Regions from separate parts of the Methylocystis sp. Uni0008 genome, predicted to be linked through region 1. Evidence: predicted binding sites of a transcription regulator. Region 1 holds the regulator's gene; the other holds the start of a gene.
What was found. Region 1 encodes PhoB, which activates phosphate uptake and scavenging genes when phosphate is short. Its sites were predicted from a motif close to TGTCATNNANCTGTCAT; they were not measured.
Positions count from the first base shown of each region.

Region 2: AC0X69_RS10635 (UDP-2,3-diacylglucosamine diphosphatase) is a predicted target of PhoB. The motif match lies at 3,098-3,114, and genes of this name have one in related genera.

Region 1 is NZ_CM166370.1:2,510,146-2,524,520, forward strand. Features, by position in the region: gene fabI (enoyl-ACP reductase FabI) at 1-316, shown strand, start outside; gene AC0X69_RS12510 (c-type cytochrome) at 321-635, shown strand; gene AC0X69_RS12515 (four-helix bundle copper-binding protein) at 664-1,011, opposite strand; gene AC0X69_RS12520 (lysylphosphatidylglycerol synthase domain-containing protein) at 1,307-2,380, shown strand; gene AC0X69_RS12525 (ATP-binding protein) at 2,401-3,471, shown strand; gene pstS (phosphate ABC transporter substrate-binding protein PstS) at 3,621-4,667, shown strand; gene pstC (phosphate ABC transporter permease subunit PstC) at 4,902-5,819, shown strand; gene pstA (phosphate ABC transporter permease PstA) at 5,831-6,673, shown strand; gene pstB (phosphate ABC transporter ATP-binding protein PstB) at 6,670-7,455, shown strand; gene phoU (phosphate signaling complex protein PhoU) at 7,479-8,195, shown strand; gene phoB (phosphate regulon transcriptional regulator PhoB) at 8,192-8,935, shown strand; gene AC0X69_RS12560 (GcrA family cell cycle regulator) at 8,953-9,471, opposite strand; gene AC0X69_RS12565 (aspartate aminotransferase family protein) at 9,885-11,081, shown strand; gene argF (ornithine carbamoyltransferase) at 11,081-12,025, shown strand; gene AC0X69_RS12575 (Hsp33 family molecular chaperone) at 12,025-12,996, shown strand; gene AC0X69_RS12580 (sensor histidine kinase) at 12,997-14,375, opposite strand, start outside.
Region 2 is NZ_CM166370.1:2,126,357-2,140,731, forward strand. Features, by position in the region: gene AC0X69_RS10620 (RidA family protein) at 1-136, shown strand, start outside; gene AC0X69_RS10625 (HesA/MoeB/ThiF family protein) at 175-954, opposite strand; gene AC0X69_RS10630 (glycosyltransferase family 4 protein) at 1,052-2,152, opposite strand; gene AC0X69_RS10635 (UDP-2,3-diacylglucosamine diphosphatase) at 2,152-2,985, opposite strand; gene AC0X69_RS10640 (helix-turn-helix domain-containing protein) at 3,243-3,860, shown strand; gene bfr (bacterioferritin) at 3,906-4,385, opposite strand; gene AC0X69_RS10650 ((2Fe-2S)-binding protein) at 4,413-4,649, opposite strand; gene glpK (glycerol kinase GlpK) at 5,056-6,552, shown strand; gene AC0X69_RS10660 (Imm74 family immunity protein) at 6,561-6,827, opposite strand; gene mutY (A/G-specific adenine glycosylase) at 6,851-7,912, opposite strand; gene AC0X69_RS10670 (DUF721 domain-containing protein) at 7,976-8,536, shown strand; tRNA gene AC0X69_RS10675 (tRNA-His) at 8,587-8,663, shown strand; gene AC0X69_RS10680 (hypothetical protein) at 8,715-8,921, shown strand; gene AC0X69_RS10685 (HdeD family acid-resistance protein) at 9,089-9,667, opposite strand; gene AC0X69_RS10690 (aldo/keto reductase) at 9,871-10,863, opposite strand; gene AC0X69_RS10695 (ribonuclease Z) at 10,890-12,047, shown strand; gene AC0X69_RS10700 (hypothetical protein) at 12,044-12,949, shown strand; gene AC0X69_RS10705 (TonB-dependent receptor) at 13,031-14,375, opposite strand, start outside.

The sequences.
Region 1 (14,375 bases):
CAAGGCGGCGCTCGACTCATCGGTGCGCTATCTCGCCGCCGACTTTGGCGATCGCGGCATTCGCGTCAACGCGCTGTCGCCCGGCCCCGTGCGCACCATGGCGGGCGCCGGCATCACCGGCGCGCGCGCAATGGGCGCGTTTCAAAAGAAGCATTGTCCGCTGCGCCGGATGATCACGCTGGATGAAATCGGCGGCTCGGCGCTTTATTTTCTATCGGAGCTTTCGGGCGGCGTGACCGGCGAAGTCCATCTCGTCGACGCCGGCTACAACATCATGTTGCAGCCTCGTCCGGAGGATTTGAACGGCGAGGAGTGACACAATGCGAACAGCGCTGACTTTAGCCTTCGTTCTCGCCGGGGCGCCGGCAATGGCCGCGAGCGCCGATCCGACCACCGGCGCGCAGATCGCAAAAACCGAATGCGCATCGTGCCATGCGATCGGGCGCGACGTCGAGGCGAAGAGCCCCGATCCGAAGGCGCCGCGCTTTATCGACGTCGCAAAAATGACGTCGACGACCGAACTGTCGCTCAAAGTGTTCCTGCGCTCCTCGCACAGGAATATGCCCAACATCATTCTCTCGCGCGAAGAGATCGACTCCGTCGCGAGTTATATTTTGGGGCTCGGAGGCAAATAGCCGCCAAGCCCGCTCGTAAGCCGAAAACTTATGCGGCCATCTTCTGTCCCGACATCCTGCGGCATTCCTCGGCGCAGCGACGGCATTCGTCGGCGCATTCCTTCATGTCCGGAATGGGATCGCATTCCTTGGCGCAGGTTTCGCACGCCTCAGCGCAAAGCGCGCAAATCTGTTTCGCCTGCGGCGAATTCATCAGCATCATCTGCGCGCTGTCGCGGCACATATCCGCGCAGGCGATCATGGCTCGAAAGTGTTTCGGCTTTACATGTTCGCCGCCCTGCTCGAGGCAGTGGGTCATCGCCATGCCGAAACACATCTGATAGCAGCTCAGGCAGGCGTCGATACAGGCCTGCACTTCCTTCGGGATCATGCGCATGATTGCTGGTTCCTTCTAAGGCTCCCCGGCTCGCCGCCCTGCACGCAGCTAGTTCAGAGGCTTCACGGGTCAAGATTGGCGCATCGCGTGACGCCGCATAAGCTTGCGCTTACTAAGGGCTTGACGTCGCGGCGCTGGGCGCCGACCTTTGAGAGGCGCGAATGACTGAGATCGCGCTAGTCATCGCCCTGACATGATTGAGAGATTGAACCTGAGACGCTTGGACCAGATTTGGCGGTCAAGAGGATTGTGCATTGAGCGCTCCGAAAACCGGCGGCGGGCGCGAGGCCTCTGAATGACTTCGCATGATAACGACTTGATGGAAGACGCGGCTCGGCGGCTGCCCGTCGTCAGGCCAGCGGATCGCGCCGGATTCATCGGGGCGCTGCGGGCGCGGCTGCCGAAAGGAGCGCTCAGCGCCTTGGGCGTCGCCGCCAGTCTCGCCGTCTTTGCGCTCGCCGCCTACATTCTTGGCAAGACGCTGTCGAACCTCAGCTACGCCGATCTGCTGAACGCCTTTCGCGCCACAAGCGGCGCGCAGATCCTTGCTGCTTTAGCCCTGTCGGTGCTCTCATACGTGTTCCTCACGGGCTATGACGTCGTGGCGCTGCGCCATATGCGAGCCTATGCGCCTTACAGAGTTTCGGCGCTTGCGTCGTTTGCGAGCTACGCCATTTCCTTCAATCTCGGTTTCCCGATCATCACCAGCGCGGCCGTGCGCTACTGGATCTATTCACGCGTCGCGCTGAATGCGCTGCAGGTGGCCAACATTACGATCTTCGCCGGCGTCACCTTCTGGCTGGGGATGACGCTGATGATGGGCGTTGGCTTCGTTTACGGCGCCGACGCGCTTGCGGCGCTCGACGGCTTGCCCGCCTTTCTGCACATTATTCCAGGCGTGCTCATCCTCGCTGGCGTGCTGTTCTATTTCGTCTGGGTGACGCTCGCCCGGCGCAGCATCCGGCTTCGCGGCCACGCTTTGGAGTTGCCGGGCTTCGCGCCAACTTTGGCGCAGTTCACGCTCGGCGTCGCCGATCTGAGCTGCGCCGCCGGCGCGCTCTATGTGCTGCTGCCCGAGGGCGTCCCGCTCGACTTCATTCCCTTCGTCGCGGTCTATGTCGTCGCCTGCATTCTCGGCGTGATCAGCCATGCGCCCGGCGGCATCGGCGTCTTCGAGGCGACCATGCTGCATGCCATTCCGGCGGCTTCGCAGGAGAGCGTGCTGGCGTCGCTTCTCTTGTTTCGGATGATCTACTACTTCATTCCGTTTGTCGTCGCGCTTGCGCTTCTGGGCGCCGACGAAGGCGCGCGTCGCTGGGGGCCGCTGCGTGAGGCGATCGCGCGCATCCTGGAAGAGCGCTCCAATTGAGCGGCGCCGGACCAGTCGCCATGACCCTTTCCAGTCAGCCGCTGAAATGGCGCAACCAGGCGCTGGATGTCCTCGCGCCCGTCATCAATGCGCTGCCGGAGCCGATCTTCGTCATCGACTCGGAAACTCATGTCGCCGCCGTCAATATCGCGGCGCAAGGGCTCTCGCCCGCCATTCGGCTCGGCGAACCGCTTTCGCGCAGCCTCCGCTCGCCCGACATGCTCGACGCGGTCGCGCGCGTGCTCGCCGGCGGCGAGGCGGAGAAGACGGTCTGGGTCGAGCGCCTGCCGGTGGAATGCTGGTTCGAGGCGCATGTCGCGCCGATGCGGATCGAAGGCTTCGAGGCCGCGGCCATGGTGAGCCTGCGCGATCTGACCGAATCGCGGCGGGTCGAGCGCATGCGCGTCGACTTCGTCGCCAACGCCAGCCACGAGCTGCGCACGCCGCTCGCGTCGCTGCTCGGCTTCGTCGAGACCCTGCAAGGCCCGGCCCGCGAGGACGCGGAAACCCGCGACAAGTTTCTCGGCATCATGCGCGAGCAGGCGCAGCGCATGGCGCGCCTCGTCGACGATCTGCTGTCGCTGTCGCGCATCGAGCAGCATATGCATCTGCGGCCGGCGACGCCCGTCGATCTGACGCTGCTCGTCGCGCATATCGTCGACACTTTGTCGCAGATGGCGGAGGACAGAGGCGTCGCCATCAATCTCGATCTTCAGCCCAACGTCGTCGCGCCCGGCGATCGGGACGAACTTGCCCGAGTCGTCGAGAATCTCGTCGAGAACGCGCTGAAATACGGCTGCGCGGAGGATGGCGCCTGCAAGCCCATCGACATCTCGCTCGTTCGCGAGGGCGGGCTCGTCATTCTTTCGGTGCGGGACTACGGCCCTGGCGTCGCGCCGGAGCATATTCCGCGGCTGACGGAGCGTTTCTACCGCGTCGATGCGGGGAAGAGCCGCGCGAAAGGCGGCACCGGACTCGGACTGGCGATCGTCAAGCATATCGTGCTTCGCCACCGCGGCCGGCTCGGCATCGAGTCCGCGCTTGGGGAGGGGACGCTGTTTCGCGTCATCCTGCCTGCCAGCGATGAGTGATTTGTAAATATCTGATTTTATATAGTAATATATGTCATCAAACTGTAATCTTTCTGTCACAAAAACCTATTGTCGGATGGATAGTTTCCCGCTGGCGATGACGCAGGGCGACATCGCCAGTCAGTTCTCGAGCGAAAGAGACCCTTCAAATGATCTCGACGATTTTCAGGCGCGGCGCTGGCGCAGCGCTCGCCCTCGCCGCTATGGTCGGCGTGGCGACGGCGCTGGACATTTCCGGCGCCGGCGCGACCTTCCCTTATCCGATCTACGCCAAATGGGCCGAGGCTTATAAGAAGGAGACCGGCAACGGACTGAATTATCAGTCGATCGGCTCCGGCGGCGGCATCAAGCAGATCAAGGCGCGCACGGTGACCTTCGGCGCCACCGACCAGCCGCTGAAGCCCGAGGAGCTGCAGTCCGCGGGTCTCATCCAGTGGCCGCAGGTGATCGGCGGCATCGTTCCGGTCATCAACCACCCGGGCATGTCCGGCGGCGAACTCACGCTCGACGGCGACACGCTCGCCAAAATCTTCCTGGGCGAAATCGTCAAATGGGACGACCCGGCGATCAAGAAGCTCAATCCGAAGGTGAAGCTTTCCTCGGAGGCCATCGTCGTCGTTCATCGCTCGGACGGATCCGGCACGACCTTCAACTTCACCAATTACCTGTCGAAGGTTTCGCCCGACTGGCAGTCGAAAGTCGGCGCCAACACCTCGGTCGAATGGCCCGTCGGCATCGGCGCGAAGGGCAATGAGGGCGTCGCGAACAACGTCGCCAACACCAAGGGCTCCGTCGGCTATGTCGAATACGCCTACGCCAAGCAGAACAAGCTGACCCACACCAAAATGGTCAACAAGGACGGCAAGGTCGTCGCGCCGAGCATGGATACGTTCCAGGCGGCCGCGGCGGGCGCGGACTGGGCTCATGCCGAGGGATTCTATGAAATCCTGACCAACGAGCCTGGCGCGAAGGCCTGGCCGATCACCGCAGCGACCTTTATCCTTCTCCCCAAGGAGCCCAAGGATGAAGCGGCCGCGGCGGAGGCCATGAAGTTCTTCTCCTGGGCCTTCGCTCATGGCGGGAAGATGGCCGAAGAGCTCGATTACATTCCGATGCCGAAAACGGTCGTCGAGCTGATCAAAAAGACCTGGACGGGCGTCAAGGGACCAAGCGGCAAACCGCTGTCGTCGCTGTGACGCGGCCCGATTGACGACATTGGCGATCCGACGGCCGCTTGGCGCGGCAGTCGGATCAATGAGCGCCAATGCTCGGGAGCGGCGGTGGGAGTTGAGCGGATGTACTCGATCGAGCCGAGCCGGCGCAGCGCGAATGGAACCGGCGAGGAGGCGGGTTCGGAAATGTCGGAAATAGTCTTGCAGCAGGCGTCGTCAACGTCAGTCGCCCCCGATCGAACGCGCGTCCTCGGACGAATGGCGCTCGCGGACAAAACTTTCCGCGAAGTGACGCGCGCCGCGGCGGTGATCGTCCTTCTGATCCTGGGCGGCGTGATCGTTTCGCTCGTATACGGCTCGCTGCCGGCGATGCAGGCCTTCGGCTTCGGCTTCCTGATTTCGCAGTCATGGAATCCGGTCACCGAAAATTTCGGCGCGGCGGCCCCGATCTACGGCACGGTCATGACGTCGATCATCGCCATGCTGATCGCCGTTCCCGTCGGCCTCGGCATTGCGGTCTTTCTCACCGAGCTTTGCCCGCACGTTATGCGCCGTCCGATCGGCACGGCGATCGAGTTGCTCGCCGGGATTCCCTCGATCATCTATGGCATCTGGGGCCTTTTCGTTCTGGCGCCTTTTCTCCAGTCGCATGTTCAGCCCGCGCTGATCGCGGCCTTTGGCGACATCCCCGTTTTTTCCACGCTGTTTGCCGGCCCGCCTTACGGCATCGGCCTGCTTACGGCGGGCTTCATTCTCGCGATCATGGTGTTGCCCTTCGTCGCGTCGATTTCGCGCGACGTCTTCGAGACGGTGCCGCCGGTGTTGAAAGAAGCGGCGACCGGCATCGGCTGCACGACGTGGGAAGTGATGCGCTACGTCGTGATGCCTTATACGCGCGTCGGCGTGATCGGCGGCGTCATGCTTGGACTGGGACGCGCGCTCGGCGAGACGATGGCGGTCACTTTCGTCATCGGCAACGCGCACAAGATTTCCGGATCGCTGCTCGCGCCCGGCACGACGATCTCGGCGACCATCGCCAATGAGTTCACCGAGGCGGTCGGCGATCTCTACACGTCGGCGCTGATCGAACTCGGCCTCATCCTCTTCTTCATCACCTTCGTCGTTCTGGCGATTGCGCGTTACATGCTGATGCGCATCGAACAGAAGTCCGCATAGGGAGGCGCTCCATGTCGCTTTATGCATCCAGACGCAACGCCAACTCGATCGCGACAACGCTCTGCTGGGCGGCGGCGCTTTTCGGACTGACGTGGCTGCTCCTGATCCTTATGGCGCTTCTCTATGAAGGATTTCGCGGCCTCTCGCCTGCGGTCTTCACCGAGATGACGCCGCCGCCTGGCAGCGACGGCGGTCTGCTCAACGCCATCGTCGGTTCGCTCATCATGACGGCGATCGGCGTTGGCGTCGGCACGCCGCTCGGCATGCTCGCAGGCACCTATATGGCCGAATATGGCCGCTATTCGAAGCTCACCACCGTCGTGCGCTTCATCAACGACATCCTGCTCAGCGCGCCGTCGATCGTCATCGGCCTTTTCGTCTACACGATCCTCGTGCACCCGATGGGTCACTTCTCGGCGATCTCCGGCGCCGTGGCCTTGGCGCTTCTGGTCATCCCCGTCGTTCTGCGAACGACGGAGGACATGCTGCTGCTCGTGCCCGGCTCGATGCGGGAGGCCGCTTCGGCGCTCGGCGCGCCGCGCGCGCATGTCGTCGCCAGCGTCGCCTATCGGGCCGCCAAGGCGGGCATGATCACCGGCGTGCTGCTCGCCGTCGCGCGCGTCTCCGGCGAGACTGCGCCCCTTCTTTTCACGGCGCTGAATAATCAGTTCTGGAGCACCAATCTGGCGGCGCCGATGGCGAGCCTGCCGGTCGTCATCTTCCAGTTCGCGCTCTCGCCCTACAAAGACTGGCAGCAACTCGCCTGGACCGGCGCGCTGCTGATCACCGTCGCAGTTCTCGCCCTGTCGATCGCCGCGCGCTCCCTGAGCGCCGGCCGGAGGAAATCGAAATGAACGCCGCCGTCCAAGCCCCCAAAGAGCCGCCGACGAAAATCTCGGTCCGCAGCCTCGATTTCTATTACGGCGCGGATCGTTCGCTCAAGAATATCAGCCTGCCGCTGCGCGCAAACAAGGTGACGGCCTTCATCGGACCTTCAGGCTGCGGCAAGTCGACGTTGCTGCGCGTGTTGAACCGGATGTACGACCTCTATCCGGGTCAGCGAGCCGAAGGGGAAGTGCTGCTCGACGGCGAGAACATTCTCGACCCGGCGATCGACCTCAACGCCCTGCGCTCGCGGGTCGGCATGATCTTTCAGAAACCGACGCCTTTCCCGATGTCGATCTATGAGAACATCGCCTTCGGCATTCGGCTTTACGAGAAGCTGTCGCGCGCCGATCTCGACGCGCGCGTCGAAGCGGCGCTGCGCGGTGCCGCCCTCTGGGACGAGGTGAAGGACAAGCTCCACGCGAGCGGTCTCGGCCTCTCGGGCGGGCAGCAGCAGCGACTCTGCATCGCCCGCAGCGTCGCCGTGCAGCCGGAAGTCATTCTGTTCGATGAGCCCTGTTCGGCGCTCGATCCGATCTCGACGGCGAAAGTCGAGGAGCTGATCGAAGAGCTCACCAGCCGCTACACGATCGCGATCGTCACACACAACATGCAGCAGGCGGTGCGCGTCTCCGATTACACCGCCTTCATGTACCTCGGCGAACTCGTCGAATTCGGCGAGACGGACGACGTGTTCAACAAGCCCAAGGAAAAGCGGACGCTCGACTACATCACGGGCCGTTTTGGCTGAACCAGCATTCGAGGACGGCGCTCATGAGCGATCACATTGTAAAATCCTACGACCGGGACCTTGAGGCGCTCGGACGCCGCATCGCTGAAATGGGCGGCGTCGCGGAAAAAATGTTGGCGGAGGCGATGGACGCGCTCTCCAACTTCGACGTCGACCTCGCCCATCGGGTCGTCTCCAGCGATCCGCGGCTCGACGCGCTCCAGCGCGAAATCGAGGAGAACGCGATCCTCACCATCGCGCGGCGACAGCCCCTGGCGGTCGATCTGCGCGAATGCATCGCGGCAATCCGGATCTCCGGCGATATCGAACGCGTCGGCGACCTCGCCAAGAACATCGCCAAGCGCACGCTCAAGATCGTGTCGGAGGCGCGGGTGCCGCGCGCCATCGTCGGACTCAAGTCGATGCATGAAGTCGCCGCGATGCAGCTCAAGGACGCGCTCGACGCCTACGCCCTGCGCGACATCCAGCGCGCGCGCGCGGTGTGGCAGAACGATTCCGATCTCGATGCGCTGGAAGACTCGGTGTTCCGCGATCTTCTCACCTTCATGATGGAGGACCCGCGCAACATCTCCTTCTGCACGCATCTGCTGTTCTGCTCAAAAAATCTGGAGCGGATCGGCGATCACACGACCAACATCTCGGAGACGGTCGTCTATGTCGTCACCGGCGAGCCGATGCCCACCGAGCGGCCGAAATCGCGCGTTCCCGATTTCGGGCTCAAGGATGAGGCGACGCAATGAACGAAGCGACGTCCGTGATGCCGCGCAGCGGCAAAAGCGATCGCGCGCCGCGTATCCTCGTCGTCGAGGACGAGACCTCGCTCGCGACGCTGCTCGTCTATAATCTCGAGGCCGAAGGTTACCAGGTCGAGCATGTCGACAATGGCGATGAAGCCGAGCTGCGGCTCGCCGAGTCGCCGCCTGACCTTGTCATTCTCGACTGGATGCTGCCAGGCGTTTCAGGTCTCGAAATCTGCCGGCGTCTTCGCGCGCGCGACAGCGCCAAGGATATGCCGGTGATCATGCTCACCGCGCGCGGCGAGGAAGGCGAGCGCGTGCGCGGCCTTTCTGTCGGCGCGGACGATTACGTCGTCAAGCCGTTCTCGACGCCGGAGCTCATGGCTCGGGTGCGCGCGCTGCTGCGCCGGGCGCGACCCGAACGCGTCGCCTCCAGGCTGACGCTTGGCGACATCGACCTCGACCGCGACACCCGCCGCGTGCGGCGCTCCGGCCGCGAAATTCATCTTGGTCCGACCGAGTTCCGGCTGCTCGAATATTTCATGGAGAAGCCGGGTCGCGTCTTCACCCGCGCGCAGCTGCTCGACAGCGTCTGGGGCATGTCGGCGGAGATTGACGAGCGCACGGTCGACGTCCACGTCGGGCGGTTGCGCAAGGCCCTGATCCGCGGCCGCGAGAAGGATCCGATCCGCACCGTGCGCGGCGCCGGTTATTCCTTCGACGAAACTTTCGGACACGAGTGACGGGCCGCGGCGCCCGATTATGCGTAACGCTGCGCGCGGAGCTGATCGCGCGCGCGGCGGCGATCCTGGGCCGGCTGATAGGCGACGCGCGCGTGATAGGCGCAGTAAGGTCCGCCGCCGATCGTCGACTTGCCGCCGCAGAAGCGGAACTCCGGCGACGTGGGGTCGCCCATCGGCCAGCGGCACATGGATTCTCGCAGCTCCATGAGCGTGACGCGCTCGGAGATGGGGATCACCACCTCTTCCTCGCGCGCAAGCCGCGGCGCAGCCAACACGTGCGGCGCGAAAGCGAGCGCCAGATTGCCGTGCGACGAGACGCCGTTCATGCGCGGCTGCGTCTGACGCGGGGCCTTGGCGACGCGCGGACGTTGTGCGTTCGCCGTCTTGGCGCGCTCGGCGAGTCCGAGGCGATGGATCTTTCCGATCACGGCGTTGCGCGTGATGCCTGGTCCGAGTTCAGCCGCCACTTGGCTGGCGCTCAGGCCGTCGCTCCAAAGCTTGCGGAGCAGTTCGACGCGTTCGTCGGTCCATGACATTAGGCTTCTCCATTCTTTCGGGTCGCGCGCGGATCGGAGTTTCTTCCGAGCAACGCAGGCCTGAAGCCCAGCGGCGATGTGACGCGCATCAACACTCGAGAGAACGCGCCCAAACAAACGACGCGGGCGCCGACTAGAAACTTTCTGTTTACTTTGAATCACGCGCGAGTCGCGCTGGCAAGCGCGCGCTCGCGTTCTCAACAGCCTTTCGCCCGGACTGTTGCCCGCAGGACTCACCCTTTCGGCCTGCGCGACGCCGAGCATCGACGCCAATGACCGAACGGCGTCATTGATTTGACCGCATCGGGCGGCGCGCTTAAAATCCGTCCTGAACTGCCGCCCTTAAAAGGGCGGCGCTTTGTTTTTCGAGCTTCCTCTGGCGGGGCCAGCGACGGAAGCATGGAGCAGGGCTTTTGACGTCAGCGCTTTATCCGACCTATCCGCGCGCCGATCTCGCCTTCAAACATGGAGAAGGCGCCTGGCTGATCGCGGAAAACGGGGACCGCTATCTCGACTTCAGCGCGGGCGTCGCGGTGCTGTCGCTCGGCCACAACCATCCGCATCTCGTCGAGACTCTGAAGCGCGCGGCCGAAGAACCCTGGCACGTCTCCAATCTTTTTCGTATCCCGCAGGCTGAGCGCCTCGCCGAGCGGCTCTGCGACGCCACTTTCGCCGATCTGGTCTTTTTCACCAATTCCGGCGCGGAGGCGGTGGAATGCGCGATCAAGACGGCGCGTCGATTCCATGCGGCCAATGGCCAGCCGGAGCGATATCGGCTGATCACCGTCGAAGGCGCCTTCCATGGCCGGACGCTCGCGACCATCGCCGCCGGCGGCAATGCGAAATATCTCGAAGGGTTCGGACCGCCGGTCGAAGGCTTCGATCAGGTCCCCTTCGGCGATTACGACGCCGTCGAGGCGGCGGTCACTGAGGAAACGGCGGGCGTGCTGCTCGAGCCTATTCAGGGAGAGGGCGGCCTGCGCGTCTTTGCGCCCTCGTTTCTGGCGCGGTTGCGGGCGCTCTGCGACGCGCGCGGGCTGCTGCTCGTGGTCGATGAGGTCCAATGCGGCGTCGGCCGCACCGGCAGATTCCTCGCCTGCGACCACGCGGGCGTCGCGCCCGACATCGCAGCGCTGGCCAAGGGGCTGGGCGGCGGATTCCCGCTCGGCGCCTGCCTTGCGACGCGCGAGGCGGCCAAGGGCATGACGCCGGGCGCGCATGGATCCACCTTCGGCGGCAATCCGCTGGCGACGGCGGTCGGCGGCGCGGTGCTCGACGTCGTGCTTGCGGACGGCTTCATGGCGCGCGTCGCTCGGCTCGGCGCGCTGTTGCGCCAGCGGCTCGCGGAGCTCGAAGATCGCTATCCGTCTCTGATCGAAGAAATCCGCGGCGAGGGACTGATGTTCGGCGTCAAGACCCGCATTCCCAACGCCGACTTCGCCGCCGCCGCGCGCGCCGAAGGCCTGTTGACCGTTCTTGCCGGCGACAACGTCGTGCGTCTGTTGCCGCCGCTCATTATCGACGAGAGCGACATTGCGGCTGCGGCGACGCGCCTTTCCGCCGCCTGCGCACGCCTCGCCGCGCCCGCCGAAAAGCTCGGAGCCGCGTGATGACCGCCCATTCGCTGACGCGGCCGCGCAGCTTTCTCGATCTCTCCGATCACTCCGGCGAAGAGCTGCGCCGCATTCTCGATCTCGCCAAATCGCTCAAGGCGCGCCGCGTCAAAGGCGCCGAGCCGAGCGAGCGGCCGCTCGCCGGCAAATATCTCGGCATGGTGTTCGACAAGCCGTCGACCCGCACGCGCGTCTCCTTCGACATCGCGATGCGCGAACTCGGCGGCGAAACGATCATGTTGACCGGCGCCGAAATGCAGCTTGGCCGCGGCGAGACCATCGCCGACACGGCGCGCGTGCTGGCGCGCTTCCTAGACGCGGTCATGGTGCGCATTCTTTCGCATCCCGATCTCATGGAGCTGGCGCGTTTCGGCAATCTGCCGGTCATCAACGGGCTGACCAAGCAGTCGCATCCCTGTCAGGTGATGGCGGACGTCATGACCTTCGAGGAGCATCTTGGCCCGATTCAAGGCCGGACGGTCGCCTGGACCGGCGACGCCAATAATGTGCTCACGAGCTGGGTGCACGCCGCCGGCCGCCTGGGCTTCACGATCAATGTGGCGACGCCTGCCGATTTTGCGCCCTCCGACGAACTCGTCAGCTGGGCGAAAGCCAATGGCGCGAAGATCAATCTGACGCGCGACGCCTATGAAGCCGTGGCCGGCGTCGACGCCGTGATCACGGATTGCTGGGTGTCGATGGGCGACGCGGACGAGGACGAGCGCCGCGCCGCGCTGGCCCCCTATCAGGTCGACTCGAAACTGATGCGCGCGGCCGCGAAACATGCGCTCTTCATGCACTGTCTGCCGGCGCATCGCGGCGAGGAGGTCACCGCGGAAGTGATCGACGGGCCGCAGTCGGTCGTCTTCGACGAAGCCGAGAACCGCCTCCACGCGCAGAAGGGCGTGCTGTGCTGGTGCCTCGCGCCGGGGCAGGTCTGATGCCGCAAGGCGGGGGCCCGGCGCCAAGCCGGCCAGTTGCGCTTCATTCCGAGGATGACCGGGTGCTGCCTTTCGCGGTCGAGGCGCTCGACCTGCGCGGCCGCGTCGTGCGGCTCGGCCCCACGGTCAATTCCATCCTCAGCCATTACGCCTATCCGGCGCAGGTGGCGCGCCTGCTCGGCGAGGCGGTGGCGCTTGCCGCGCTGCTTGGCTCTATCCTTGAATCGCACGGCCGCTTTCAGCTGCAAACGCGCAGCGACGGGCCGGTCGACATGCTCGTCGTCGACTATGACGCGCCGGGGAAGCTGCGCGGCTTCGCCCGCTTCGACGCCGAGCGCGTCGCCGAGACGCGCGCCGCTGCGCCGGCGGCGCTCTTTGGACGCGGCCATCTCGCGCTCACGATCGAGCGCGAGGAAGACGCGGCGCGCTACCAGGGCGTTGTGCCGCTGGAAGGCGAAAGCCTCGCCGAAGCCGCGCATATCTATTTCCGTCAGTCGGAGCAGATCCCTTCTTTCGTCAGACTCGCCGTCGCTGAAAGCGTCACGCCGCAGGGCCGCAGCTGGCGCGCCGGCGGATTGCTCCTGCAATATCTGCCGTCCGGCGGCGCGCGCGCCCGCGATCTTCCGCCAGGCGACGCGCCCGACGGGGCCGAGGAGCTTTCGGTAGATGAAAATGATCATTGGACCGAAGGCCAGGCGCTCGCCGCCACTCTCGAAGATCACGAGCTCGTCGATCCGGCGCTCTCGGGCGAACGCCTGCTCTACCGGCTTTTCCACGAGCGCGGCGTCAAAGTGTTCAATGAACGCTCGGTCGAGGAATTCTGCCGCTGTTCGAGCGAGCGCATCGACAAGCTCTTGCGGAGTTTCTCGCCGCAAGAGCGCAGCGACATGATCGGCGATGACGGCCGCATCGGCGTCACCTGCGAATTCTGCGGAACGCTGCGCAGTTTCGATCCCGCCGACTTCGACTGATCACGCCTTGAGCGGCGCGACGAGCGAAACTCGCGCGCCTTTTCCACGTCCGCTCTCGATCTCAAGAGTCGCGCCCGCGGCGCTGGCGCGTTCGCGCATGCCGGCGACGCCGAAATGATCCGGCGTCGGCGCGTCAGGATCGAAGCCGACCCCATCGTCCTCGATCGTCAGCCGCGCCGCCTCGCCCTCGCTGGTCAGACGGACGCGAACATGGCTCGCGCCGGCGTGCAATTCGATGTTGCGCAGGGACTCGCGCAGCACGCGCGCGCAGAGCTCCTGAACGTCGTGCGGCAGCGCCGCCTCGTCGAACTCCCATTGCGTCTCGACGGTGGGAGGCTGGCCATGTCGCTGCGCCGCAAATTCTTCGACGATCGCGCGCAAGTCGATGTCCTCGCCGCGCGACTTGCGCATCTGCGCGATCGCTTCCCGCGCCTCCTGCAATCCCGAACGCGCCTGCGACTCTAATTCTCGTAGCGCGGTTCTCGCCCGCGCGTCCGTCGTCGTCCTGGCGATGACCCTTACCTGCGCGATCGTCGCCACGATCGAGCGCACCAGCGTGTCGTGCAGATCATGAGCGATGCGCAGCCGTTCATTGGCGATCGCCGCCGCGCGCGCTTCTTCGCGCGCCTTGGCGCGTTCGGCGCGCAGCCGCCGGGACGCGGTGGCGTCGCGGGCGACAGCCTGAAATTCGCCGCCGCCTTCCTCGCCGATGAAACGCACGCTCCATCCGAGCCACCGCAGTGCGCCGCGAGCATCATAGGCGGGCGCCTCGAACGAGACGGGAGCCGCGGACGCCATGTCGAGACGCCAGGGATCGTCTCCCGCGAAGGGCGGAAATAAATCGCCGATCGCGCGCCCGACAAGCGCGTCCTGCGGCGCGCCCAAGAATTCCGCGGCATGGCGATTGGCGTAGATCACCTTGAGGTCGACGCCGAAACGCAGCACGAAGTATCCCGAGGATTCGACCATGTCGCGATAGAGCGCGTCAGCGGCGCGAAGCCGCGCGCGCGCCGCCTCGGCCTGCTGCTGCAGCACTTGCTTCTCGCGGCGCTCCGGCGCGAGCAGCCGCTCGATCTGATCGGCGGCGTAGTCGGGCGTGGTGACGACAAGAAACTCTCGCCGCGCCGCGCGATAGCGGATGGCGATGTTGGCTCTCGCGACGTTCTGCGCCGGCAGACGCATCGAGGGCAGGACGATCTCGCCGCCCTCTCGACGCAGCGCGGCGAAGCTTTCCTCGAAATTCAGCAGCAGCGGCGACGCGCAGGCGGAGTCGCCCTCAGGCGGCAGCCAGTCGCTGAGGCGTCCCAGGCGGCGGAGAACGACGCCGGCGTCGTCGAGAAGCGCGAGACCCAGCCAGCCGTTGGCGAGCGCTTCGGCGA
Region 2 (14,375 bases), 380 kb from region 1:
CTCGACCTTCGCAGAGATGAACAGCGTCTGGGACGAATGGGTCGACAAGGCCAATCCGCCGGCGCGCGCCACCGTTGAAGCAAAGCTCGTCGCGCCCGCCTATAAGGTCGAGATCGCCGTCATCGCCGCGCTGTAGCGCCGCCGTTGCAAACCCCCGTCAAAAGCGGCGCGCGTTCATAAACGCGCGCCGGCGCCGCTCAGCGGATTTTCCGGGTCATAGGCGTAGCGCACGGTCTCGAAGCGCATGCCATGCGCGTCGATGAGCAGCAGGCGGCCCACGAGCCCCTCGCCAAAGCCGACGATCTCGCGCACGACTTCGAGCGCCATCATCGCGCCGACGACGCCCGCAAGCGCGCCGAGAACGCCCGCTTCCTCACAGGTCGGGATTTCGCCTTGCTGCGGCGGCGTCGGAAACAGACAGCGATAGGTTGGATTGGGGCCGTCGGCGCCATGCTCGAATGGCCGCAGCGTCGTCAGCGACGCGTCGAAGCCGCCGAGCGCCGCGGTGACGAGCGGCTTTCTCTCGTAGAAGCATGCGTCAGACACGAGATAGCGCGTCGCGAAATTATCCGAACCGTCGGCGACGATATCGTAGCGCGCGATCAGCGCGCGCGCGTTGGTCGCATCGAGCCGCAGCGCATGCGGCTCGACCACCACATGCGGATTGATGCGGCGGGCGGCGTCTTGCGCGCTGTCGACCTTGAGCCGGCCAACATCCTGCGTCGCGTGGATGACCTGGCGCTGCAGGTTCGACAGGGAAACCGCGTCGTCGTCGACGACCCCGAGCGCGCCGACGCCGGCCGCGGCGAGATATTGCAGCAAGGGCGCGCCGAGCCCTCCCGCGCCGACGACGAGAACCCGCGCCGCTTTCAGTTTGCTTTGGCCCGGCCCGCCGATGTCGCGCAGCACGAGGTGCCGGGCATAGCGTTCGATCTCTTCAGGGGTAAGGCTCAACAGGCGCTCCGGCGCCGCGCAGGGGTGCGGCGCGGGCGACCATAGCGGCTTCGCCCCCGCGCCTCCAGCGCCGGCGATATCGCCCCACGATCGAGATTCAGGGTTGCACAGGCTGGCGATTTTTTGCCGAGCGGCGCTCGCCGTCGCCCTCCTGGCTCGTGGCGCGCAGCGCTTCAATGCCGACGCCGCCGAGCGCCGCCGCGCCGCGGGCGTAGGCGATATTGTCGAGGAATTGCCGCGCGCAATTCTCCCAGGTGTAGGTCAGCGCATGCGCGCGCGCCGCCTCGCGGCTGATGTCGAGCGCCGAGAGCGCCGCCGTCCGCAGATCCTCGTTCAGCGCGCCCGCGCCGCTCGCGCCGATGACGTCGAGCGGCCCCATCACGGGATAGGCCGCAACCGGAAGGCCGCAGGCCATGGCTTCCAGCATCACCATGCCGAAGGTGTCGGTGCGGCTCGGAAAAACGAATGCGTCTGAGGAGGCGTAAAGCGCGGCGAGTTCGGCGCCCGTCTTGACGCCGAGGAACTTCGCCTGCGGAAATCTGGCTTCGAGCCCGACGCGCGCCGGTCCGTCGCCGGCCAGCAGCTTCGTGCCCGGCAGATCGAGCGACAGGAAGGCTTCGATGTTTTTTTCGACGGCGAGACGGCCGGCGTAAAGGAAAATCGGCCGCTCGTAGGGAAGCGGCGCCGCCGCGTCGGGCGTAAACAGCGCGTGATCGACGCCGCGCGACCAGCGCAGCAGCCGCCGAAATCCGCGCTCGGACAGTTCCCGCGAGAGGCTCGGCGTCGACACCATCACGCCGGCGCCTGCGTTATGGAAGCGGCGCAGCGCCGCATAGGCGAGCCCGACCGGCAGTCCGAAGCGCGCCTGGATATATTCGGGAAAGCGTGTGTGAAAGCTCGTGGTGAAGCAGCGGCCGGCGCGCAACATGACGGCCCGGGTCACGAGGCCGATCGGACCCTCGGTCGCGATATGGACATGATCATAGCCGTCTCCGAGACGCCGGCGGACGGCGCGCGGCGAGGCGAGCGCCAGCGCGATCTCCGGATAGGTCGGCATCGGCAGCGAATTGAAGTCGCGCGGCGTCAGAAAGTCGATCTCGGCGCCGAGCGCGCGCGCGGATTGCGCCATGGCCTCGAGCGATCTGACGACGCCATTGACCTGCGGACGCCAGGCGTCCGTCGCCACCAGTATGCGCATCAGGCCGCCGCCGCTCTCTCGTTCGTCAAAGCCTTGGCGCGCTCTGCGGCGTCCGCCGCCGCGCGTTCAGCCGCCGTATCGTGCCAGCGCAAGATCTCGAAGACGCCGTCACTGTGTTCGGCGATCGCGGTGCAGCTCTCGACAAAGTCGCCTGTATTGACGTAGAGCTTGCCGGAGATCGTCTTGATCGTCGCGTGATGGATGTGGCCGCAGATGACGCCGTCCACATTGCGGCGCGCCGCTTCGGAAGCCAAAGCGTTCTCGAAATCGCCGATGAAATTTACGGCGTTCTTGACCTTCAGCTTCGCCCACGCCGAAAGCGACCAGTAGCCGACGCCGAACATACGGCGCGCGCGGTTGAACCAGGTGTTGACGACGATCGCGAAGTCATAGGCCCAGTCGCCGAAGAAGGCGAGCCAGCGCGCGTTGCGCACGACGATGTCGAACTGATCGCCGTGGATGACGAGCATGGTCCTGCCGTCGGCGGTTTCATGCAGCGCGTCCTCGACGACTTCGACGCCGCCGAAATTCAGTCCGGCGTAGTCACGGGCGAATTCATCGTGATTGCCCGGCACATAGATGACGCGAGCGCCTTTTCTCGCCTTTCGCAGGAGCTTCTGGACCACGTCGTTATGCGCCTGCGGCCAGTACCAGCCGTTCTTCAGACGCCAGCCGTCGACGATGTCGCCGACGAGATAGAAAGTGTCTGCGTCATTGTGCTTGAGAAAATCGACCAGCAGCTCAGCCTGCGCGCCGCGCGCGCCAAGATGAAGGTCGGACAGGAAAATCGTCCGATACCGCTTTACCGCATGATCGCTTGCCGGATCTGACATTTGCGCCGTGTGGGACCGCGCCGCTTGGAGGACATTCGATCTGGCGTTTCTGTCGAGCATGAGCCTGTTCGCCTCTCGCCTTCGCCGCTTTGAACTGATTGACCAGATTCGCATCACAGGCGGATGACACGTCGGCAAGGCTCGATGCCTGCGAAAGCCGGACGGGATGTCGCGGACCGTTCGATATTTCGAACGCAATCGGCTATCTTGCCGGACCGATTCTGAAAATGGATGGGCGCGTAGAGCGCCAGGAATTGATGGGCGTCGAAGGCCAGGACAGGCAAAAAATGATGGAGGCTGGCGCGCTGGCGCTGTCAGGCCAGCTTGGCGCCACCGTGCAGCGGTTGCGGAAGGCCTATAATCTGTCGCTTTCCGAACTGTCTCAGCAGTCCGGGGTGGCGAAATCCATCATCAGCCAGATCGAACGCAACGAAACGAATCCGACGCTCGCCACGATCTGGCGTCTGGCGCAGGCGCTCGACGTCTCGATCGAGCGGGTGCTGCAGACGGCCGAAGACGAACCCTTCCTCGAGAAGACCAGCAAGGCGGACACGCCCATCCTGGTCTCCGACGACGGCAAATGCCGTCTGGCGATCATCGGCTGGATCAAGACCGTTGAATGGCTGCAGTGCTACGAATTCGCCGCGGATCCAGGAGGCGTGCTGGAATCGGACGCGCATCAGCGCGGCTCGGTCGAAAGCCTCTCCGTGCGCGAGGGCGAACTCGAGGTCGAGGTCGCCGGCGCCAGGTCGAGCGTGAAGGCCGGGGAAACCTTGCGCTACCGCTGCGATCGGCCGCACGTCATCCGCAACCTCGGCTCGACGCCGGCGCAGGCGACGATGGTCTGCATTCTCAAGGCTGCGGTGATGGAATGAGGCCGCCGCAGGCGTTCGAGCGTCTGCGGCGAGCGACGACGCGGCTCAGGAGTCCAGGCCGCCGACGTGCTTTTGCGAGTAGAGCTGGACGCCGAGCTGCTTGATCAGTTCAAGCTGCGTCTCGAGGAAGTCGATGTGCTTCTCCTCGCTCTTGACCACGCTTTCGAAGAGCTGCTCCGAAACGCGGTCATTGATCGAGAGGCAATAGGCGGCGGCTTCGAGATACAAGTCACGGGCGCCGAGTTCGGTGGCGAGATCCGCCTTGATGATCTCCTCTACCGACTGACCGATGCGCAGCGGATCGAGCACCTGCATGTTCGGAAAGCCTTCGAGGAACAGGATGCGCTCGGCGAAATGATCCGCGTGATGCATCTCCTCAATGGATTCTTCCCGCCATTTCTTGGCGAGTTCGAGAAAGCCCCAATTGTGGAAAATGCGGAAATGCAGCCAGTATTGATTGACCGCCGTCAATTCTGCGCGCAAACCGCGATTAAGATACTCGATGACTTTCGCGTCACCGCGCATGTCCGCATCCTTTCCATGAAATAGACGTCAGGCCGCCAGTTCGTCGGCGCGACAGCCCTCACAATCGCCGTTCCCTGGACACTCGTCCAACCCTCGCGCGGCGTGCTGGTCGACGATGGCGACGATGCTGCGCACACAGCGCCCGCATTTCGCCTCGCAACCCATATGCCGGAACACCGCTGCAACCGAAGGCCGGTCGCCGCGGGACCCAAGCGTATCGCGCACATCGCGGTCCGACAGGACGTTGCACGAACAGACGATCATTGCTTAGCCTAGTTTGGAAAGATTGCAAACTACTTTCTGGAAAGGCTGCAAACCTCCTAGTTTGGAAAGATTGCAAACTACCTTTCGTTTCAGTAGGTTACACCTCTTCCCATGGTTTGCCAACTCCGATGTCGGCTTTCGGACAGAAGGCCGCATCGATGAACTCAAGTGGCAAGGACCGTGCCGGTTCATCAAATTCATTTCGGACCGTTCGGCCGCAGGGCAAGAGTTTGAAAGAAAAGAGCCGCGAGAGGCCCTCGGCTCAGATTCAGTGGAGCCGAGACCAGCTTTGACGGCTGCCGATCTCATGGCGCATCCTCCTCATGGGAAGTCACGGAACCGTTGAGAGAATGCGGGCGAACGCGCTGAACCAGGGCTGAAATTCCCGTTCATCAGAAGGTTATGAATGCTGAAGCTCTTGGGCGCGCTGGATCAGGGCACGACGAGCACGCGTTTTGCGATTTTGGATGCGTCCGGCGAAATCCTCGCCCAGGCGCAGCGCGAGCATCGCCAGATCTATCCCCGCCCCGGCTGGGTCGAGCACGACGCGGCGGAAATCTGGCGAAACGCTCAGGCCGTGATTGAAGCGGCGCTGGCGAAGGCTGGACTCTCGGCAGCGGACCTCGCCGCCGTCGGCGTCACCAATCAGCGCGAGACGACGGTCCTGTGGGATGCGGCGACGGGCGCGCCGCTCCATAACGCCATCGTCTGGATGGACACGCGCACCCAGGCCGCCGTCGATCGCCTAACGGACCAAGGCTTGGGCGATCTCGTCCGCGCAAGAACGGGACTGCCGCTCGCGACCTATTTCTCCGCTCTCAAGCTCGGCTGGCTCTTCGACGAGATCCCCGGCGCGCGCGCAAGCGCCGCGCAAGGAAAGGCGCTTTTTGGCACGATCGATTCCTGGATCATCTGGAATCTGACCGGCGGCCCGGGCCGAGGACGTCACGTCATCGACGCGACCAATGCTTCGCGCACCCAGCTGATGAGCCTGCAAACGCTGGGCTGGGACGAAGAACTGCTGCGGATCTTCGACATCCCCGCGGCCTGTCTGCCGGAAATACGCTCCTCGAGCGAAGTTTACGGCGAATGCGTCGGCGCGCTCGCGGGCGTTCCGCTCGCCGGCGCGCTCGGCGACCAGCACGCCGCGCTGCTCGGGCAAGCCTGCGTCAATGCGGGCGACGCCAAGAACACTTACGGCACCGGCTGCTTTCTCCTCATGAACGTCGGCGAGACGCCGCGCGTCTCGACCAAAGGCCTGCTGACGACGCTCGCCTATCAGCTTGGCGACGCCAAACCCTGCTACGCGCTGGAGGGCTCGATCGCCATCGCCGGCGCTCTGGTGCAATGGCTGCGCGACAATCTCGGCGTCATCAAAGAGAGCCGCGAGATCGAGGCGCTGGCGAGGAGCGTGCCCGACAATGGCGACGTCTATTTCGTTCCCGCCTTCTCTGGTCTTTTTGCGCCGCGATGGCGCGGCGATGCGCGCGGACTGATCGCGGGGCTGACGCGCTTCTCCAACAAGGGCCATATCGCGCGCGCCGCGCTCGAAGCGGCGGCCTTCCAGACCCGGGAGGTTCTGGCCGCGATGATGGCGGACGCAGGCGTCGATATCGGCGCGCTCAGGGTCGACGGCGGCATGGCGGCGAACGACCTGCTGATGCAGTTCCAGGCTGACATCAATGACGCGCCGGTCGTCCGGCCGCGGCAGCTCGAACTGACGGCGGTCGGCGCCGCCTATGCGGCGGGCCTCGCCGTTGGCGTCTATCGAAGCCTCGACGACATCGTCGCGCATGCGCGCGAGTCGCGCCGCTTTACGCCCGATATGACGCCGCAGGAGCGCCTGCGGCTCATCGCCTCATGGGAAAAAGCTGTCGAGCGTTCGCTCGGCTGGGCGATCTGACCGGCGCGCTATTCGAAATCGACGCTTAAACCGTGCTTTTCGAGCTGTCGTTCGACCGCGTCGAGAATTTTCTGCAGCTCCTCGATCTCGATCGGCGTTTCGTCATCGGGCGCATCCCAATGGTCGAGATCATCGAGACGCACGACAAAATCGGCGTCTTCGTCCGATTCCGCGTCCGGCGCCGCTGCGGGAATGGTGAGCGTCCTCCCGTCGCGGCGCACGCGAATCGCGCCCTCCGTCATCTCGACCTGATAGCCGCTTCCGCGTCGCGCCATGGCTCCCTCCAGCCTTGCGGCTCTCACTCCTCGACAAGTCCGGCGCGAACGGCGGCCTTGCGCATGAGCGTCGGCAATCCCTCTTTATCGAGATTGGCGCGCGCCGCCCAGCGGCAATCTGCGGGCGGCGCTTTGGCGCGCGTATGCGCGACGAACACCGTCGCGTCGAGCGCGAAATGGGTGAAGACATGCGTCACCGGCGCGTCGAGCGCGCGCCATTCCGCGGCGCAGGGCGCGAAACGCGAGAATTCGGCGGCGCCGACGTCCTGCGTCAAGGGCGTCGAGGGAAAGGCGTTCATGCCGCCAAACAGTCCCTTGGGCGGCAATCGGCGCAGCAGCGCCTCGTCGCCGCGCCGAAGGATGAAGATCGCGCCGCGGCGCCGGGGTTTTGGCGCTTTGGCCTCGCGCGCCGGATAGTCGCGCTGCGCGCCAAGGCGCCGCGCCGCGCAGCAGGACGACAGCGGACAGGCGGCGCAGCCCGGCGTTCGCGGCGTGCACACCAGCGCGCCGAGCTCCATCAGCGCCTGAACTGAATCGCCGGGCCGCGCATGGCTCATGAGCGCTGCGGCCTTTTCGCGAATCAGCGGCGCGGACTTTCGCGGCGGGCGCTCGATCGCATGCAGCCGCGCGACGACGCGCTCGACATTCCCGTCGACCGCGACGCAGGGCTGATCGAAGGCGATGGCGGCGATCGCCGCCGCCGTATAGGGGCCGACGCCGGGAAGCCGCCGCAGGGCCGTCTCCTCGCGCGGAAATCCGCCGACGGAGTCCGCGACCGCGCGCGCGCAGGCGTGCAGGTTGCGGGCCCGGGCGTAATAGCCGAGCCCCGCCCATAGCGCGAGAACGTCGTCGAGCGGGGCGCGGGCCAGATCCTCGACCGTCGGCCAGCGGGCCAGAAACTCCCTGTAGCGGTCCTTCACCGTGGCGACGGTCGTCTGCTGCAGCATGATTTCCGACAGCCACACCCGATAGGGGTCCGGCGCTTCGCCGCGCCTCGCGCGCCAGGGCAGCTCGCGCCGCGCGGCGTCATACCAGGCAAGCAGCGCTTCCGCCGGTTTGGTCGATCTCGCGCGAGGCCTTATCATGAGCGCGATTGATAGAGGGCGAAGCCTCGCCCCCGCAAGAAGGGCGGCCCGGCCGCAAGCTCGATGAGCCTCTCCCCGCGCGCCAAAAGTTTCGCGCGCCCGCTCGCGGATTACGTCCTGCGCGAACTTGATCCGCTCGTCGCCGCGCGCGGCTTCGGGGAAGCCTCGCTGCTTTTGTGCTGGCGCGAGATCGTCGGCGCGCGGATCGCCCGGATCTGCGCGCCCGCCTCACTGCAATGGCCGCCGCGCGCGCGGACGAAACCGGCCGAGCCGCCCGGCGCAAAACGCCGCGAAAAGACGCCGCGCGAGCCGGCCACTCTCGTGCTGCGGGTTGACCCGGGCTTCGGACTCGAGCTGCAGCATCTCGCGCCGACCATCATCGACCGGGTCAACGCGCATCTCGGCTGGCGATGCGTCGCGCGGCTCTCGCTGCGGCAGGAGGAACTGGCTCCCGCGTCCCCTGCCCGGCCGAGCCCCGGCCGCCCGCCAAAGGCCGACGCGGCGGCCCGCGCCCGCGCCGCCGAGGCGGTCGAGGGCGTCGCGGAAGAGGCCCTGCGCGCCGCGCTCATCAGGCTCGGCGAACGCGCGCTCGCCGGCGCGATTCAGGACCCCCGCGACGCTTGACGCCGGTCTTGCAAAGGCTTGCAATCGCGCATAGGTTCGCGCCGCTCAATGCCGCCATAGCTCAGTTGGTTAGAGCACCAGATTGTGGATCTGGGGGTCCCCCGTTCGAGCCGGGGTGGCGGTACCATGCTCTTAGTGCGCCACATTCAGGCCTGGTCCGCCGGGAGCAAGGCGACTTATGAGTTGGCGGAAAAGGCTTCAGGGCAAGCAGCCGGAACGCGACCCGCGGCCGATCTATGTCGCAACCTTCGGTCTGCTGATGTCGGCGGCGAGCTACGCCATTCCCGATGAAGGCGTGGCGGGAGCCTTTTTCGGCTCCGGCCTGATCACGGCGGCCTTCTGCATGCTCTATTGGCTTGCCAACCCGACCGGCGGCCTCGATTGAGCCCGTCCATCGAAGGCCTTTGAATCCGGCTGTCGAATTCGCTGGGCCTGTCATTCCCGGCAGGCCGGAGGCCTGACCGGGAATTCCGAGCAACGTTCAAGAATTTGGTCGGACGCGGGATTCCCGATCGCGCTACGCGCCTCGGGAATGACATCGAGCGATTCCGGTTACAGCAGATTGCCTTCCGAGATGGCGCGAAGCGCGAAGCCCAGCGCAATGATGCCCCATCCTTTGAACAGCAGATCGATGCCGAGGAAAGTGCCGATCGCCCAGAGTCCGGTGAACGGCCAGCCGGTCAGCAACAGCGCGCCGAGCACCAAAGCGACGCCGCCCTGCAGGAGATACATCCACAGACCCTCGATTTGAGAGGTCAGCGCAAAACCGATGATGAGTATGCCTTCGGCAATGAAATAGAAGGCGATCAGCAGCGTGATCGCTTCGGCGCTGATCGCCGGGCGCGTCAGGAGCATGATTCCAACGACCGCCAGCAGAACCGCCCACAGCACGTGAACGAAAAAGTCGGTCCACAGGCCCGCCGCCGAGAAGGCGAAGATGAGAACCGACACCGCGCTGACGATGAGCAGCGCGCCCAGAAAGCCGACCGCGATGAAGGTCGCCATTCGGGCGCGGATGATCGCCAGGATTCCCAGCGCCCCGACAAATATCCCCAAGGCTATGACCCAGCCCCAGTGTACGGCGAGGACGTCGGGGGCGGCCGAAACGAAAGAGTCAAACTGGCGCTGCATCTAAGGGCTTCCATGGCAAGGTGGGTGAAAGCCAGATCTTTGCCGATCACAGGCAAATAGCAAGCGGATAATTCCGCGAAGAACGCGCCTCCACTGCTTTGTGGCCGACGGAAGATACGCCGGCTTTTCCGAGCGACGCGAAACCACGAACATAGAATCAGCCTCGGAGGGTCCGAGCAAAAGCGGCCCGTCGTGAGCGGCGTTCAAGAGCGTTCGCTGTCGAGATGGCTCATTTGCGCCTTCGCATATCGCTCTCCCGCGACGGAATCGGCGATGTTCTCCAAAGCGGAAAGCGCCTCGCCATCGAGCGTCAGCGAAAGCGCGCCAAGCGATTCTGAGAGCCTGTCCCGCCGCCGCGCGCCGACGAGCGGCGCGATATCGTTGCCGCGCGATACAACCCAGGCGATGGCGACCTGTGCGACGGTCGCGCCTCTGGCGTCGGCGACGCGCTTGATCTCGTCTGCGATCGCCAGATTCTGATCCAGATTGGCGCCCTGGAAGCGCGGAATAGTCGCGCGAAAATCCATTGCTCCTGTTTGCTTCTGGGCTTGCCAATGGCCGCTGATCAGCCCGCGCGACAGCACGCCATAGGCGGTGAGGCCTATGCCGAGCGCACGGCAGGTCGGGAGAATCGTCTTTTCAATTCCGCGCGAGATCAGCGAATATTCGATCTGCAGATCGGCGATGGGGTGAACGGCGGCCGCCCGGCGGATCGTCTCCGGCCCGACTTCCGAAAGTCCGATGAAGCGGACGTAACCCGCCTTGACCATGTCGGCGATGGCGCCGATCGTTTCCTCGATGGGCACGTTCGGGTCGAGCCGCGCCGGCCGATAGACGTCGAGATGATCGACGCCAAGGCGCTTCAGACTGTAGGCGAGCGATGTCTTCACGGCGGAGGGCCGCCCGTCGAAGCCGATCCAATTTCCGTCCGGATCGCGCTGCGCGCCGAATTTGACGCTGAGAATGGCGGCGTCGCGCGGGCGGCCGCGCAGCGCTTCCGCGATCAGCATTTCATTGTCGCCCATGCCGTAGAAATCGCCTGTGTCGAGCAGCGTTACGCCGGCGTCGAGAGCGGCGTGAATGGTGGCGACGCCTTCCGCGCGGTCCGATGCGCCGTAGAGGTCGGACATGCCCATGCAGCCGAGGCCGAGGGCTGAAACGACCGGGCCGTTCGCGCCGAGTTTGCGAGTGATCATTTAGGATCTCCTAAAGCCGCAGATCGATGCGGATTGACGACGCCCGCAAACCTGTCTGCGCCGCGCAACTATATGTTACTGCATCCCTGCTCGCGGCCGCGCATGAGCTTATGCTTGCCGGGCGCAATGAGAGCGAAAGAACCGTGCCGCGCCATTTCGACCCTGCGCTGATCAATGATCAGTTCGATGATCCCGGACTTTACGTCGATCTCGTTTTCGAAAAGCGGGCGCTGCTCTTTGATCTTGGCGATCTCGCGCGGCTTTCGCCGCGAAAGATGCTGCGCATCAGCGACGTCTTCGTGACGCATCTGCACATGGATCACTTCGCCGGCTTCGATCAGCTGCTGCGGCGGCTGCTCGGGCGCGAAATGACGCTGGGCGTTTATGGGCCACGCGGCATAATCGATGCGGTTGAACATAAGCTCAGAGCCTATTCCTGGAACCTCATCGCCGGCTATGACGGCAATCTGACGTTCCGCGTCACCGAAATCGACGAATCCGGATCCAAGTCTTCCGCGTCCTTCTCGGGACGAACGCAATTTGCGCGTCGCGATGAAGAGAAGAGCGCGCCCAGCGATGGACTGCTGCACAAGGAATCTGGCATTCAGGTTCGCGCCACGACGCTCGATCACGGACTGCAGGTTCTCGCTTTCGCTCTGGAAGAGCGCGCGCATATCAACATATGGCGCAACAGGCTCGATGCGATGGGCCTCGCCGTGGGCCCGTGGCTACGGACGTTCAAGGATGCGACGCTTCGCGGGGTCGACGATGCGGCGCCCATCAAGGTCAGCTGGAATGATTCGGCAGGCGAGAAGCCCGACGCTCTGCCCTTCGGCCTGCTGAAGAAGAAGATCATGAAGATCTCCTCGGGCCGCAAAATCGCTTACGTGGTCGATTGCGCCTACACCGACCGCAACATCGAACGCATCGTGCAGCTCGCGGCAGGCGCGGACACGCTCTTCATCGAAGGCGGTTTTCTGGAGTGTGACTCGGCCGCCGCCGCAGCGCGGCGGCATCTGACGGCGCGTCAGGCGGGAACGATCGCGCGTCTCGCCGGCGCGAAGCGCCTCGTGACCTTTCATTACTCGCCCCGCTACAAGGGACAAGGCGCGGAGCTTGCGCGCGAAGCTCAGGACGCGTTTCTTAAGCTGAAGACGCATTCGGAAGCGGGAAGCAGTTCATGAAAATTTTTCGGGCGACGGCGTTTTTCGTTTTTGCGGCGCTGTTCTTCTCCCCAGTCGCCGGCGCCGGCGCAGAGAGAAGCCGTTCCGTCATTTCGCTGACCGTGACCGAGGATCAATATTCCGGCGGGCGCATCTACCTGCCGGTCCGCGTCGGCAACGTCATGGGAACCATGCGCCTCGACACGGGGGCGTCCAGCACCCGCCTCAGGCTGGCCGCATGGAACAAGGATCTGCCCATTCTCGGCCACAGCGCGTCGACGGGAGCGTCGGGCGCGTCGATGCAGTGCGACGAGGTTGAAGCGCCGCAGGTCGAACTCGTCGCCAGCCAGGGCGCCAACATCGGGCGGGCGAAATATGAGGTCACGCGCTGTCCGCCGGGCGACGGCGATGATCTGTTGGGAATCGATTTTTTCAAAGGCGCGCGCTTCAGCCTGGATATCGATCGCCGCGAGCTCGTTTTCTTCGGAGACGCGACGGCCGGCGGCCGGCCGAAACCGTTCCGGCGGCTGGGACCCGACGGGCGGCTCGTCGGCGTCGACCTGCGCGTCGGCAATACCACTGCTGTGGGCCTGTTCGACTCGGGCGCGGAAGTCTCGGCGGTCGATCAGCAATTCATACGCAAGCACAAGGGACTTTTCGTCCCCGTAAGGGCCAAGGCAAGCGCAAGCGGCGTCGGCGGCAACCGCATTTCGCTCAACGTATACAGGATCAAGTCGCTGGATCTCGGCGAAGGCCGGGTTCTGCGCGATCTTTATGTCATCTCCTACGACTTCGGCCGCTTGCGCGCCGCTCTCGGTCGAAACGTTCCCTTCCTGCTGGGCGTCAATCTGATGAGGAGATTCGCCTGGGATTTCGATTTCCGCAGCCCGGATTCGCCGACCTGGGACGCAAAGCTGAAATAGAGAGGGACGGCGCGCTCGCATCGCGCGGCGGGTCCTCCGCCAAGGTAAGAACCGAGACGAAGGGCCCGCCCGCGAACGCGCCTAGAAGTTCACTTTTGTCGCGAGATAAAAGCTGCGTCCGGGAGAGGGATAGCCGTCCGTCACCGTATAGAGCTCGTCGAAGAAATTGCGCACGCCGGCCTGAAATTTGACGTTGTCGGTAGGCTGGTAGTCCACGTTCAAATTCGTTAGGAGGTAAGGGTTGGTTCGGTAATACACGAGGCCGGTCGAGACGCTGGTCCATCGACTGGTCGCCATCTCGATGTTCGGCATAATGGTCAGCCCCGGGATCGGACGATAGCCGGCGTAGAAAATCAGCTTTGCATCGGGCACGCCGATTGGCTGGAGCGTGACGATCCCTGTGAGCGTCCTCCCCGAGAAAAACAGGGATGGCGGCGCATCCAGGCGGCGGCGGATCAGCGTCAGATTGCCGCCGAGCGAGAAATCCTCCCGCACGAAATAGTCGGCCGATATTTCCGAGCCCCAGAAGCGGGCCTGGCCGACATTCTGTTGCTGCGTGGTAGGGACGCCCGTAGGGTCGAGTATGGGAACGCCTTGGATGAATCTGTCGACGAGGCTGTAGAAGACGTCGATCGAGACGCGGCTGCCGGGCGCGAATTCGGAGGACCAGCCGAGATCGAAATTGGTGGCGCGTTCGGGCTTCAGTCCCGGATTGGACGTTTGGCCGCCAAAGCGGGAGCTGAATCGCTCGAACAGCGTCGGGTAACGGGTTCGACTCGACACTTTGAAATAAAGGCGGTCCTGATCGGTGTAATGCCAGATCGCGGCGCCCTGATAATTGGGCGCCTGTACGTCCTTGGGCGTATATTGGAAGTAGCCGCGATCCGTAGTCCACTCGTCGGCCTGTCGCAAGTGCCGCCAGTCGTAGCTGAAGCCGGCGACGAGATCGATGTCCTTGCGCGGATGGAACGTGTTTTCGACCGCGACCGAATAAGTGTCCTCCTGGCTTGTCTGGAGCGGCTCGAACAAGCAAGGCACGCCCGTGAAGCATCCGACTCTTCCCCTCGGGTCGTTGTTTGGGAAGAGCCCGCTGAGAGTATTCCGGCCGAAGCCTTTCTGTTGTTCGCCATGATTGTCGAAGCGGTAGAAGAACAGGCCTTTCAACGTGTCGATGTCGCCGAACTGGTGGCCCGCCTCGACCTCGGCGCCGAGAGAATAATCCATATAGGGGCTGATGAAGGAGCGCTGCAGGGATTGAGTGATGAACGACTGGTTGTCATAGGCGGTGAGGCCATTGTCGAATTTGGTCCAGTAGCCGCGCGTCTTGACATAGGAGGCGTCGCCAAGCTGGGTCTTGGAAAGGAAATAGAGATTCTGCACCCGCCAGTAAGGCCATCTCCAGAAGCGCTGGCTCGCAAGCGGATCG